DNA from 2 places in the Pseudomonas sp. DW-iso17 genome. Region 1 is predicted to be linked to the other one. Evidence: predicted binding sites of a transcription regulator. Region 1 holds the regulator's gene; the other holds the start of a gene.
What was found. Region 1 encodes FliA, which starts transcription of late flagellar genes. Its sites were predicted from a motif close to CTAAAGTTTNNNNNNNNNNNGCCGNTAA; they were not measured.
Positions count from the first base shown of each region.

Region 1 (7,394 bases):
AAGGTCCAAAAGGCCCACAGGCTTACAATATACGGCCAGTTTAAAAACTGAATCACAGGTGGGAGCTGGCTTGCCTGCGATGGCTGACTCACAGCCAATATCCCAGTGGCTGACACACCGCAATCGCAGGCAAGCCAGCTCCCACCCTTGCCCGTATTATCCGCTGCTTGCTTTGCCCGCCATTGTGGCGCCAACGTGCAGGCGATCAGCCAGTAACTGCGCGAGTTCGATCAACTGCGCAACGCCGAGCAATTCCTCTCGTTTCGAACCTTCCAGGTCAAAGGCCAAGTCGCAGCTCAGCGCATTGGCCGAAGCAAGTGTTTCACTGAGGTTGACCAGCAGGTCTTCGCTGCTGATGCCGTCGGCTACGGTAAACAGCCGGGTGGGGGAATTTGAGGCGTGTTTGATCACTGTGAAGCTCCTTTTAGAAAGGGAGAGGGTGCTTTTGCTCCTAGGTAATCCGGGCCGCGACGCCCGTCCGCTGCGTTTGCAGCGGTGTACGGAGACTAGAGAGCGAGTTTCCTAGGGGCAACCCCAAATCCTTATCGGAAATTTCCTCGATATCCAAGGTGCACACAAATCCAAATGTGGGAGCTGGCTGGCCTGCGATAGCTGATTTACAGCCAATATCTCAGTGGCTGACACACCGCAATCGCAGGCAAGCCAGCTCCCACACTTGAATCGGCTAGCACTCGAGAATCATCCCAAAACCAAAGTTGGAAGGCTTCTTGCAACCCCGCCTCCAAGTCGCCCTCCAGCGTCAAAACTTTGCTTCAAGGACCCGAGGAATACCGGTGGTAGATCGCTCTCAAATGCTCAACACGGCCCGTGGCACCCTGACTGACCTGTCGCGGGGCAATCTGGGTGTGCCGTTGTTGTTGCTGGTGATGCTGGCAATGATGATGTTGCCGATGCCGCCCTTCCTGCTCGACGTGTTCTTTACCTTCAACATTGCCCTGTCTGTCGTGGTCTTGCTGGTGTGCGTGTACGCCTTGCGGCCGCTGGATTTCGCGGTGTTCCCGACGATTCTGCTGGTGGCGACCCTGCTACGTCTGGCATTGAACGTCGCCTCCACGCGGGTGGTGATGCTCCACGGCCAGGACGGCCATGCCGCTGCCGGTAAGGTGATCCAGGCCTTCGGTGAGGTGGTGATCGGCGGTAACTACGTGGTCGGTATCGTGGTGTTCGCGATCCTGATGATCATCAACTTTGTGGTGGTGACCAAGGGCGCCGGGCGGATTTCCGAGGTGAGCGCGCGGTTTACCCTCGACGCCATGCCCGGCAAGCAGATGGCCATCGACGCCGACCTCAACGCCGGCTTGATCGACCAGAACCAAGCCAAGTCGCGCCGGGCCGAAGTTGCTCAGGAAGCCGAGTTCTACGGCTCCATGGACGGCGCCAGCAAATTTGTGCGCGGTGACGCCATCGCTGGCCTGTTGATTCTGTTTATCAACCTGATCGGCGGCATGGCGGTCGGTATCTTCCAGCACGGCATGACCTTCGGCGATGCCGGCAAGGTGTACGCCTTGCTGACCATTGGTGACGGTTTAGTGGCGCAATTGCCATCACTGTTGTTATCCACAGCGGCGGCCATCATGGTTACCCGTGCTTCGGGCTCCGAAGACATGGGCAAGCAGATCAGCCGGCAGATGTTCGCTTCGCCCAAGGCCCTGGCCGTGGCGGCGGGCATTATGGCGATCATGGGTATCGTGCCGGGCATGCCGCACTTCTCGTTCCTGAGCATGGCGGCCCTGGCGGGTGGCGCGGCGTACCTGTTCTGGAAGAAGCAGAACCAGGTCAAGGTCCAGGCCGAGCAGGAGATTGCCCGTCAACAGGATCTGCTGCCATCCCCGGCCCGTGCCCAGGAAACCAAGGAACTGGGCTGGGACGACGTCACGCCCATCGACATGATCGGCCTGGAAGTCGGCTACCGCCTGATCCCGCTGGTCGACCGCAACCAGGGTGGGCAACTGCTGGCGCGAATCAAGGGCGTGCGCAAGAAGCTGTCGCAGGACTTGGGCTTCCTGATGCCCACTGTGCATATCCGTGACAACCTCGACCTGGCCCCCAGCGCCTATCGCCTGACCCTGATGGGGGTGATCCTGGCCGAAGCCGAGATCTACCCGGACCGCGAACTGGCGATCAACCCAGGCCAAGTGTTCGGTACGCTCAACGGCATCACCGCCAAAGATCCGGCTTTCGGCCTGGAAGCGGTGTGGATCGAAGTCAGCCAGCGCAGCCAGGCGCAGTCCCTCGGTTACACCGTGGTGGATGCCAGCACCGTGGTCGCCACGCACCTCAACCAGATTCTCTACAAGCACTCCCACGAGCTGATCGGCCACGAGGAAGTCCAGCAATTGATGGGCTTGCTGGCCAAATCGTCGCCAAAACTGGCCGAAGAGCTGGTGCCTGGCGTGCTGTCGTTGTCGCAGTTGCTCAAGGTGTTGCAAGCGCTGTTGGCCGAACAGGTGCCTGTGCGCGACATTCGCAGCATTGCCGAGGCCATCGCCAACAATGCCGCCAAGAGTCAAGATACTGCCGCTCTGGTGGCGGCGGTGCGTGTCGGCGTGTCCCGCGCAATCGTGCAAAGCATTGTAGGGACTGAGTCCGAGCTGTCTGTGATCACCTTGGAGCCCAGGTTGGAACAAATATTGCTCAATAGTATTCAGAAGGCAGGGCAAGGCCAGGAAGAGGGCGTTTTACTGGAGCCAAGCATGGCTGAAAAGCTGCAGCGTTCGTTGATCGACGCCGCACAGCGCCAGGAAATGCAGGGCAACCCGGTGATCCTGCTGGTGGCCGGCCCGGTTCGCGCGATGTTGTCGCGGTTTGGACGCCTGGCTGTACCGAATTTGCACGTGTTGGCTTACCAGGAAATTCCTGACAATAAGCAAGTGACTATCGTCGCGACAGTTGGGCCCAATGGCTGAGGTAGTGGGTTATGCAAGTTAAGCGTTTTTTCGCCGCCGATATGCGTCAGGCCATGAAGTTGGTCCGCGATGAGCTGGGCGCCGATGCCGCGATTATCGGTAACCGTCGGATTGCCGGCGGTGTCGAGCTGACGGCTGCCCTGGATTACACGCCCCAGGCGCTGGCCCCGCGCGTGCCGAACATGGAACTCGAAGACGAGCTGCGCAAGACCGCCTCGCGCATTGTGTCGGCCCAGGCTGAACTGAGCATGCGCGGTGACAGCGATGCCAGCACCAATCGCCAATTATTCGCCGGCCTGCCGCTGACCGCCGCCGAGCCGCTGGTTGAGCCCACCTTTGTCGAACCGCCGCGTCCTGCAGCGCCTGCCCCGGCCGCCGCAGTTGACCAGCGTGTGATCGACTCGATGCGCTTTGAACTCAATGGCCTGCGTGAATTGCTCGAAGTGCAGCTGGGCTCATTGGCCTGGACTCAGTTGCAAGGCAGCAAGCCCCAGCAAGCCAACCTGTGGCGCCGCTTGCAACGCATCGGCTTGTCCGGCCCGTTGTCCCGCGACCTGCTGGCCTTGACCGCCGAAGTCGAAGAACCTCGTCAGGCCTGGCGCATGTTGCTGGCGCATCTGGCGCGCATGATCGCCACGCCGGAAATCGAACCCCTGGAAGAGGGCGGTGTGATCGCCATGGTCGGCCCCGCCGGCATGGGCAAGACCACCACCCTGGCCAAGCTGGCCGCCCGTTATGTGCTTAAGTACGGCGCACAGAATATCGCGTTGGTGAGCATGGACAGCTACCGCATCGGCGCCCAGGAGCAGCTCAAGACCCTGGGCCGCATTCTCAACGTGCCGGTGACCCATGTCGACCCGGGCCAGTCCCTGGCCAATGCCCTCGAGCCGTTGCTGCGCAAGCGCGTGGTGCTGATCGATACCGCCGGCCTGCAAGCCAGTGATCCAGCGCTGCGCATGCAGCTCGAAAGCCTGGCCGGGCGTGGCATCAAGTCGAAAAATTACCTGGTGCTTGCAACCACCAGCCAGAAACAGGTTCTTACCGCTGCCTATCACAGCTACAAGCGTTGCGGCCTGGCCGGCTGCATCCTCACCAAACTCGACGAAACCGCGAGCCTGGGCGAGGTATTGAGCCTGGCCATCAGCCATGAATTACCGGTTGCCTACCTCACCGACGGGCCGCGGATCCCGGATGATCTGCATCTGCCGCGCCGTCATCAGTTGGTCAGCCGTGCCGTGAGTGTGCAAATGCAAGACGAGCCTAGCGAGGAAGCGATGGCCGATATGTTCGCCGACCTTTACCACCACCCGGCTAAACGGGTGGGTTGAGGCAGGATGAACACCGTGAAATGTACCTACATCGATGGTCTGCAAGCGATTCACGCGGCCAAGCCATGTAGCCTGCGTCTAAGCAAGACAAGGTAAAGAAATAAAATGGGCAGCATGCATCCCGTACAGGTGATCGCGGTGACCGGCGGCAAAGGTGGCGTCGGGAAAACTAACGTGTCAGTGAATTTGTCCCTGGCCCTGGCAGAGCTTGGCCGTCGCGTCATGCTGCTGGATGCTGACCTGGGCTTGGCGAACGTGGACGTTCTCCTGGGGCTGACACCCAAACATACCCTGGCCGATGTGATCGAGGGCCGCTGCGAGCTGCGCGATGTGCTGCTCCAGGGCCCTGGTGGCATTCGCATCGTGCCGGCGGCCTCGGGCACCCAGAGCATGGTGCACCTGAGCCCCGCGCAGCATGCCGGGCTGATCCAGGCGTTCAGCGACATCGGCGACAACCTCGACGTGCTGGTGATCGACACCGCCGCCGGGATCGGCGAGTCGGTGGTCAGCTTTGTGCGCGCAGCGCAGGAAGTGCTGTTGGTGGTGTGCGACGAGCCCACCTCGATCACCGATGCCTACGCGCTGATCAAACTGCTTAACCGTGACTACGGCATGAATCGCTTCCGCGTGCTGGCCAACATGGCCCAGAGCCCGCAGGAAGGGCGCAACCTGTTCGCCAAGTTGACCAAGGTCACGGACCGCTTCCTCGATGTGGCTTTACAATACGTCGGCGCAGTTCCCTATGACGAGTGTGTGCGCAAGGCCGTGCAAAAGCAGCGTGCGGTCTATGAAGCGTTCCCTCGTTCGAAATGCGCACTGGCGTTCAAGGCCATTGCCCAGAAGGTCGATACCTGGCCGTTGCCCGCCAACCCGCGGGGGCATCTGGAGTTTTTCGTCGAGCGTTTGGTGCATCAGACGAGCGCAGGACCGGTGCTATGACATCCAGCGGCTACAACCTTTACAAAAAGTCGGCACGTGACAGCCAGGGCGAATTGATCGAGCGCTATGCGCCGTTGGTCAAGCGCATTGCCTATCACCTGTTGGCGCGCCTGCCCGCGAGTGTGCAGGTTGAAGACTTGATCCAGGCCGGCATGATCGGCCTGCTTGAAGTCTCGACCAAATACGACGCCAGCAAGGGTGCCAGTTTCGAAACGTATGCGGGTATCCGTATTCGTGGCGCGATGCTCGACGAGGTGCGTAAAGGCGATTGGGCGCCGCGTTCGGTACACCGCAATACGCGTATGGTCAGTGATGCAATTCGAGCAATTGAAGCAAAAACCGGTCGTGACGCTAAAGATCATGAAGTTGCGGCCGAACTCCAATTGAGTCTCGACGATTATTACGGGATTTTGAACGATACCTTGGGCAGCCGCCTGTTCAGTTTTGACGACCTTTTACAGGACGGCGAACACGAAGGGCTGCACGAGGACGGCGCGAGCGCGCATACGGAGCCGTCACGCGACCTGGAAGATGAACGTTTCCAGGGCGCGTTGGCCGATGCAATCGCCAACTTGCCGGAGCGTGAGCGGCTGGTGCTGGCGCTGTACTACGACGAAGAGCTGAACCTCAAGGAAATCGGTGAGGTCCTGGGGGTCAGCGAATCGCGTGTCAGCCAGTTGCATAGCCAGTGCGCAGCCCGCTTGCGGGGGCGATTGGCCGAGTGGCGCGCGCGCTGACAGGCAGTGTGGGGGCACTGCAGACGCTGCCGTGAGATCGCAAGGTTTCGCGGCTGTGTGCCGTGGTGCCCTGGGCAGTCCTTTTTGTGTAACGCCTGTTGATTGAAATGGCGCGTCCAGGTGCTGGGCGCGTTTAAGACTGCTTGGAGGTCGAATTGGACAAGAACATGAAAATCCTCATCGTTGATGACTTCTCAACGATGCGGCGGATCATTAAAAACCTGTTGCGTGACCTTGGGTTCACCAACACGGTCGAGGCGGATGACGGCCTGACGGCCATTCCGATCCTCAACAGCGGGAGCATCGACTTTCTGGTAACCGACTGGAACATGCCGGGCATGACCGGTATCGACCTGCTGCGCCATGTGCGCGCCGATGAAAAACTGCGCAGCTTGCCTGTGCTGATGGTGACCGCCGAAGCCAAGCGCGAACAGATCATCGAAGCCGCCCAAGCCGGGGTCAACGGTTATGTGGTCAAACCATTCACGGCACTGGCCTTGAAAGAGAAGATCGAGAAAATCTTCGAACGCATCCACGGCTAATGCCATCGCGGGGGAGCTATGGAGCATAACGAAACGTCACAGGGCGACTTTGAGTCGACCCTGAAAAAACATGCTCACCAGTTGGTCGACAGCCTGGAAAAAGGCCAGTTCGCCGATGCGGTGCAGTTGATCCATGAGCTTAACCAGACCCGTGACCGCGGCCTGTACCAGGAAGTGGGCAAGCTCACACGCGAGCTGCACAGCGCAATCGTCAATTTCCAGATTGACCCGCGCATGCCCCAGGCCGAAGAAATTTCCCAGATTACCGACGCCACCGAGCGCCTGTCCTATGTGGTCAGGCTGACTGAGGCGGCGGCCAACCGCACCATGGACCTGGTGGAAAACGCCACGCCCCTGGTCAACGGCATGGCCACCGAAGCCCAGGCCTTGAGCCAGGACTGGGGCCGCTTCATGCGCCGCGAAGTGGGCGCTGAAGAGTTTCGTGAACTGGCGCGTCGCGTCGACGGGTTCCTGTCGCGCAGCGAACAGGAAAACCGCACGGTGGCCAGCAACCTCAACGACATCCTGCTGGCCCAGGATTACCAGGACCTCACCGGCCAGGTAATCAAGCGCGTGACCCAGTTGGTTACCGAAGTGGAAAGCAACTTGCTCAAATTGGTGCTGATGGCCGGCCAGGTCGATCGTTTTGCCGGCATCGAACATGACCGTGAAGCGATCCTCTCTGAAAAAGATCCACAAAAACATCTCGCCAAGGGTGAAGGTCCGCAGATTCATGCCGATAAACGTGAAGACGTTGTGTCAGGTCAGGATGACGTAGATGACCTGTTATCCAGTTTAGGCTTCTAAGGAGCACCCACATGAGCTTCGGCGCCGATGAAGAAATCCTTCAGGATTTCCTTGTAGAGGCCGGCGAAATTCTAGAGCAACTGTCCGAACAACTGGTCGAGCTGGAAAGCCGAC
Region 1 covers NZ_JBZXEA010000041.1:25,604-32,997, reverse strand. The annotation lists gene AC4PS6_RS21075 (cold-shock protein) at 1-44, shown strand, start outside; gene AC4PS6_RS21070 (DUF6124 family protein) at 157-411, opposite strand; gene flhA (flagellar biosynthesis protein FlhA) at 813-2,927, shown strand; gene flhF (flagellar biosynthesis GTPase FlhF) at 2,939-4,255, shown strand; gene fleN (flagellar synthesis regulator FleN) at 4,361-5,194, shown strand; gene fliA (RNA polymerase sigma factor FliA) at 5,191-5,931, shown strand; gene AC4PS6_RS21045 (chemotaxis response regulator CheY) at 6,099-6,473, shown strand; gene AC4PS6_RS21040 (protein phosphatase CheZ) at 6,492-7,280, shown strand; gene AC4PS6_RS21035 (chemotaxis protein CheA) at 7,292-7,394, shown strand, end outside.

Region 2 (7,394 bases), 140 kb from region 1:
GCGCAGTGTGTACGGGAACATGGCTGGTTGTGGGATGTCGCCACCGGCGCGACGTCGGGTGAGCCGGTCACGCTGATCCTGGCCCACGGCGCTGGCGCACCGATGGACTCGGCGTTCATGAACGATATGGCCGCACGCCTTGCCGGGCATGGCGTGAGCGTGTTGCGCTTCGAGTTTCCGTACATGGCCCAGCGTCGCGTGGACGGCGGCAAACGCCCCCCGAATCCGGCGCCGAAACTGCTGGAGTGCTGGCGCGAGGTGTATGCCGAGGTGCGACGTCATGTCGCTGGGAAACTGGCGATGGGCGGCAAGTCCATGGGCGGGCGGATGGCCAGTTTACTGGCCGATGAACTGGGCGCCGATGGGTTGGTGTGCCTGGGCTATCCGTTCTATGCGGTGGGCAAGCCAGAGAAACCCCGGGTGGAGCACTTGGCTGCGCTTATGACGCCCACCTTGATTGTGCAGGGCGAGCGCGATGCCTTGGGCAATCGTGCGGCGGTGCAGAGTTATGACTTGTCAGAGAGCATTGAGGTGATGTGGTTGGCGGCGGGGGACCATGACTTGAAGCCGCTGAAGGCTTCGGGGTTTAGCCATGAGCAGCACTTGGAGGCGGCGGCGGTGCAGGTGGCTGAGTTTCTCCGGACCTGTTAGCGCCCTATCGGGGGCAAGCCCCCTCCCACATTGGGCTGGGTTCACCTATTTCTATCGGTGAATACCGTCCAGTGTGGGAGCTGGCTTGCCTGCGATAGCAGTTTATCGGTTAAAACGCTCTACCAGCGAATACTGGGTATTGGCGGTATGCGTCAACTCTTCACTCAGTTGCGCCGAGTTCATCGCCTGCTCCGAGGTCTGGTCCGCCAACAGCGCAATGGTGCTGATGTTGCGGCTGATCTCCTCGGCCACCGCACTTTGCTCCTCGGTTGCGGCTGCGATCTGAGTGGTCATGTCGGTGATATTGGCCACCGCCTCACTGATACCCACCAAGGCCTGGTCTGCTTCCATCACCCGTGCCACACCTTCTTCGGCCTGGCGGTGCCCGGCGTCCATGGTTTGCACGGCCGCAGCCGCGGTGTGTTGCAGCTTGGCGATCAGGGTATGGATCTGCCCGGTGGATTCGGCCGTACGCTGCGCCAGTTGGCGCACTTCATCGGCGACCACTGCAAAACCACGGCCCATCTCACCGGCACGCGCGGCTTCGATAGCGGCGTTAAGTGCCAGCAGGTTGGTCTGGTCGGCAATGCCTTTGATCACATCAACCACGCCGCCGATTTCATCGCTGTCTTTGGCCAGTTGCGTGACGGTCACACCGGTCTCTCCAACGGCTGCCGAAAGACGCTGAATCGCCTCGCGGGTTTCCCCGGCGATATCGCGGCCGCGGCCGGTCAGGCGGTTGGCTTCCTGGGTGGCGTCGGCGGTGCGCTGCACGTGGCTGGCCACTTCTTGGGTGGTCGCCGCCATCTGGTTTACCGCAGTGGCCACCTGTTCGGTTTCCATGCGCTGGCGTTCCAGGCCGCTGGAGCTGTTGTGCGCCAGGGTGTTGGATTGCGCGGCCTGGTCGTTGAGGTGCTCGGCGGTGTCCTGCAGGCGGGTAAGACAGGTCTTCAGACGCGCTTCCTGGCTGAGGATCGACATTTCCAGGCGCGCTTGTGCGCCACGGCTGTCGGTGTACATCTGCGCGATCAACGGGTCGGACGTGGTCTGTTCGGCCAGGCGCAGCAAACGCTTGAGACCGCGCTGTTGCCAGCTCAAGCCCAGCAGGCCCAACGGCACCGACAGCGCCGCTGCCAGGGCAAAGCCCCATTGGGAGGTGAGGGTGGCGCCGATCATGAAGCTTAACTGGCTGACCAGGATAAACGGCAGCCAGTCCTGCAACACCGGCAGCCACTTGTCCCGTTGGGGGACGGCCGACTTGCCTTGGTTGATGCGTTGATAGAGCGCTTCGGCCCGGCGGATCTGCTCGGCGGTGGGCTTGATGCGCACCGATTCGTAGCCGATCACCTGGTTACCGTCGAAGACCGGCGTCACATAGGCGTTAACCCAATAGTGGTCACCGGTCTTGCAGCGATTCTTGACAATGCCCATCCATGGCAAGCCTTGTTTGAGCGTGGACCACATATGCGCGAACACGGCCGGCGGCACATCCGGGTGACGCACCAGGTTGTGTGGCGCGCGCACCAGTTCTTCGCGGGTGAACCCACTGATTTCGACAAAGGCGTCGTTGCAGTAGGTAATCACACCCTTGGCATCTGTGGTGGAGATCAACCGTTGCTGAGCGGGGAAGGTACGTTCGCGCTGGGTAACGGGTTGGTTATTACGCATGATTGTTCAATCCGCAAGGCTTTCAGGGGGTATCGGCCATGCGGGGCATTTATTTAACTTATTTTTGCAACAATCCTGCGAACAGCGTTGCCTCTGTAGAAGGCAGGCTTAGCCGGCGAGCATCGGGTAGGTAAACAACCCGAAGTGCAGCAGATTCAAGCCAAAATGCGTGGCAATCGCCGCGCCTAGCCCGCCGAACCGATACGCCAGGCCGTAGCCCACGCCCGCAATACCCGCCAGCAGCATCCACTGCCAACCCGCAGCAAAATGCACCAGGCCGAATAACAGCGAGGCCAGCAGCAGCGCGAGGTTCTCGCCATAGGGCAGGTGTTTGAAGCGTTGGCTCAGGCCGCCCTGGATATACCCGCGAAACAGCGCTTCTTCGACCAACGTCACCAGCAGCAGGTTATTCAACACCCACAGCCACGCCTCGTCCGGCCACTTGGGCGCCCAACTGATCATCCCCAGCAGGGCCGCGCCACCCAAGGCGGCGATGGCGGCCAGAGTCAGGGCCATGGCTGTGACGCAGATCGACAGGCGCAATGAACGCCGCGCCACAATCCACGGGCAGGCCAGCAACAGCCAGAAGCCGATCAGGGGTTTGTCCTGGTTCAGGTACATCGAGAAGGGCACTGAGTCCGGAGTAAATCGCTGGGGCGCAATACCGCGGCCGTTATAGAAGCCCGGTAGCCAGTGCATCGCCAGGCCCAGGGCCAGGACAATAAACAAGCCGTGGCCAAGGTAGCGTGCCCAAGGGTTGCGTTGCTGGCGTACGGCATACCCGGCCACCAGCAACAGTGCGATGGAGACCGCCGCCAGTACGCCCAGTTGGCCGTAGATCAAAGCCACGACATAGCCAATGGAAAGTAGGGTGAGGTACAGCCAGGGCAAAGCAATCATGTGAAATCCTTGGAAAAAAACTGGGCGGCATTATAGCGAGCGGTCTGCCTGGACGGCATGAAAACTCCTCCACCCACAGGGTGAGGGGAAAGGATTGCAAAATGTATTTGCGGCTGGTTATAGTCATCGCGTCTTCATCCCTTCAAAAAGATCAGCACATGCCAGCTTCCCAGCGCATAGCGGTAGTCGATTCAGCGGTCAACGCTGTGGTCGTGCCGTGCCGTGGCAAGCAGCCTGCGCAGATCAGTCACTACCCCCCCACCTGTCAGTAGCACGCCGGTGTACGCAGTCGTATCACCGCCGGGTGTTGGCATTTCGGGCTGATCAGCGATTCGCTGTTGCCCCGTGCCTGCCTGAAAAAAACCTACTGAAATTCAGTTTTTACTGAGTCGGCTTTTTAGCCTGATAACAGGTGGTAACCATGTCTGTGCTTTCGAAACAATCCGTGGCCGCGGCGGCCTCGACGAGCGTGTTTGTCCTGCTGTGGAGCAGCGGGGCGATCTTCTCCAAGTTGGGCCTGGCCCATGCTTCGCCCTTTGCCTTTCTGCTGATCCGCTTTGCCATCGCCCTGATGGGGTTGGTGGTGTTGGTACCCATCCTCAAGTTGAAGCTGCCTCGTCCCGGCAAACCCTTGCTGTATGCGGCGGCGACGGGCCTGGTTTTGCTGGGGGCCTACCAGATTTTCTATCTGCTGGCCCTGGACCTCAACGTCACCCCCGGGGTGATGGCGACCATCATGGGCGTGCAGCCGATCCTTACCGTGGTACTGATGGAGCGCCAACGCTCCTGGCGCCGGTTGTTCGGCCTGGGGTTGGGGTTGGCGGGCTTGATCATGGTGGTGTACCAGGGCATCGGGTTGGCGGGCATGTCCCTGGCCGGGATGGTGTTCGGGCTGCTGGCGCTGGCGAGCATGACGTTTGGCTCTATCATGCAAAAGCGCATCACCGACAACCCCTTGGGCACGCTGCCACTGCAATACCTGGCCGGGTTGCTACTGTGCGCGGTGTTCGTGCCGTTCCAGCCGTTCCACTTTGAACACAGTGCGCGTTTTTACCTGCCGGTCCTGTGGATGGGGCTGGTGGTGTCCGTGCTGGCGACGTTATTGCTGTACCGCCTGATCGCCCGGGGCAACCTGGTGAATGTCACCAGCCTGTTCTACCTGGTGCCAGCAGTGACGGCGGTGATGGACTACCTGATCTTCGGTAATCGCCTGGCCTTGTTGAGCGTGCTGGGAATGGCGTTGATCATCGTCGGCTTGGTGTTTGTATTCCGTAAGCAATAAACCCACCCCTGTAGGAGCGAGATTGGTCGCTCCTACAGTTTTTGCGGGCGCAGCACCAACCACAACGCCCCGGCAATCAGCACACCGCCATACAGGTGGGCCATGGACAGCGGCTCATCCAACAGCAACGCACCCCACAACACGCCGAACGGCGGAATCATGAAGGTCACGGTCATCGACTTGACCGGGCCGATGGACGACAGCAGGCGGAAGTACAGAATGTAGGCGAACGCCGTACATACCAGCCCCAATCCCAGCAGCGACGACCACACCTGCCAGCCGCCCCAGCTCGCCGGTGGATGGCTGATGGCGCTGTAGGCAAAGAACGGCAACAGAAACAACGTCGCCCCCAACATGCTGCCCAAGGCCGAGAGACGGCTGTCCAACCCGCCGCGCTGGTCCAGCCAACGCCGCGCCAGGAAACCGGCAAAGCCATAGCACGTGGTTGCCAGCAGGCACGCCAGTGCGCCCATCAATAATTCCAGATCAAAGGCCACCGGCCCCGCACGCGTGAGCACGGCAACGCCAAACAGCCCCAGGGCGACCCCTGCGATTTTCGATGGCGTCAGGCGCTCACTGAAGAACAGCCCGCCAATCAGCACGCCCATCAGCGGCGTGGTGGCGTTGAAAATCGCCGAATAACCCGCCGGCAGTACCTGTGCCGCCACCGAGTACATCGTCGCGGGAATCCCCGAGTTGATCACGCCCAGCAACAGGACCGTCTTGAACTTGCCCTTGAAATCCCAGCTCACGCGCATCATCGCCAGGATCACTAATAAGCCCGCGGCGGCAATCGACACGCGGAAAAACGCGGTGGGCACTGTGCCGATTTCCGGGGCGATGATGCGCATAAACAGGAAACTCGCGCCCCAAATGGCGGCCAGCCCCAGCAGATACAGGGTGTCAACAGGTCTCACGGAAAACTCCTACGCCAAATGGGGCGCAGAAGTGTTGCCCAGCGGGCAGGTCGGCACAATGGCTAATTGCAGTCAGTTCACCCCTGCGCAAAATCATTCTTCTCCTGCCTCGGTTCACTGGCTAAGCTCTGGGCTTCCAGATACCCGTTCGAGGTTTCCCGCATGTCGCAGTCCGCCCTCGCTATCGCCCGGATGATCCTCGACGGTTTCGACGATTACCGTGAGCATTTCCGCCAGATCACCGATGGTGCCCGTGAGCGCTTCGAGAAGGCCCAGTGGCAGCAGGGGCAGGCGGCGTCGGCCGCGCGCATCAACCTCTATGAAGAGAAAGTCGCTGAGGTCACGACCCGCCTGTGCGCCAGTTTTGACCCTGCGCCGTTGCAGGACATCGGCCAGTGGCCCCTGGTAAAAAGCGCCTATATCGACCTGATCGACCTGCGCTTTGACGATGAACTGTCCGAGACCTGGTACAACTCGATCTTCTGCGGCCTGTTCAGCCATGACCTGATCAGCGACGGCTGCATGTTCATTCACACCACCCGGCCAAGCCTGCGCCGGGCGCGGGCGGCGCAAACCCGTATCTACACGCCGGCCGGTAAAATAGCGGACATGCTCGCGCAGGTTTTCTCTGACTACCGCTTCAGCGAGCCCTACGCCGACCTGCCCGCCGACCTGCGCCGCCTCGAAGCCCAGTTGCGGGAAAACCTGCCGGATTGGGTGTGCAAGGACCCGGACCTCAAGGTCGAGTTGTTTTCCTCGGTGCTGTACCGCAACAAAGGCGCCTACCTCGTGGGGCGCATCTACACCCGCGACGAACAATGGCCGTTGGTGATTCCGCTGCTGCACCGCGAAGGGCGTGGCATTCAGATCGATGCGTTGATCACCGACGAAGCCGACGTGTCGATCATCTTCTCGTTCACCCGTTCCTATTTCATGGTCGACGTGCCCGTGCCAGCGGAATTCATTGGCTTTCTCAAGCGCATTCTGCCGGGCAAGCACATTGCCGAGCTGTACACCTCCATCGGTTTCTACAAGCACGGCAAATCCGAGTTCTACCGCGCGCTGATCAACCACCTGGCCACCACCGATGACCAGTTCATCATGGCCCCCGGCGTGCGCGGCATGGTCATGAGCGTGTTTACGCTGCCGGGTTTCAATACGGTGTTCAAGATCATCAAGGACCGCTTCTCGCCGTCGAAAAACGTCAACCGCGCCACGGTGATCGAAAAGTACCGCCTGGTGAAAAGCGTCGACCGGGTAGGGCGCATGGCCGACACCCAGGAGTTCGCCGACTTCCGCTTCCCCTTGAGCAAGTTCGAGCCCGAGTGCCTGGCCGAGCTGCTGGAAGTCGCCGCTGGTACCGTCGAAGTGGAGGGCGATACCGTGCTTATCCGCCACTGCTGGACCGAGCGACGCATGACCCCGCTCAACCTCTACCTCGACAACGCCAACCCCGCCCAGGTGCGCGAAGCATTGGAGGATTACGGCCTGGCGATCAAGCAACTGGCGGCAGCGAATATCTTCCCCGGCGACATGCTGCTGAAAAACTTTGGCGTCACCCGCCACGGCCGCGTGGTGTTCTACGACTACGACGAAATCTGCTTTCTCACCGAAGCCAACTTCCGCCATATCCCCGCGCCGCGCACCCCCGAGGATGAAATGGCCTCCGAGCCCTGGTACTCCATCGGCCCGCTGGATGTGTTCCCCGAGGAATTCCCGCCGTTCCTGTTTGCCGACGCCGGCCAGCGCAAGTTGTTCGACGAGTTGCATGGCGAGTTGTACAACGCCGATTACTGGAAGGGCCTGCAGGACGCGATTCGTGCCGGTAAGGTGATCGACGTATTCCCCTACCGCCGCAAAGACCCGCTATAACCTATTGCCCCTGTGGGAGCGGGCGTGCTCGCGAATACGGTGGTTCAGTTGATACATCTGTGACTGACACACCGCTTTCGCGAGCAAGCCCGCTCCCACATTTT
Region 2 covers NZ_JBZXEA010000041.1:163,432-170,825, reverse strand. The annotation lists gene AC4PS6_RS21725 (alpha/beta family hydrolase) at 1-651, shown strand, start outside; gene AC4PS6_RS21720 (methyl-accepting chemotaxis protein) at 754-2,319, opposite strand; gene AC4PS6_RS21715 (CPBP family intramembrane glutamic endopeptidase) at 2,428-3,219, opposite strand; gene AC4PS6_RS21710 (DMT family transporter) at 3,641-4,501, shown strand; gene AC4PS6_RS21705 (DMT family transporter) at 4,534-5,418, opposite strand; gene aceK (bifunctional isocitrate dehydrogenase kinase/phosphatase) at 5,581-7,290, shown strand.
Region 2: the regulator FliA is predicted to act here: its motif matches at 2,349-2,376, upstream of AC4PS6_RS21720 (methyl-accepting chemotaxis protein).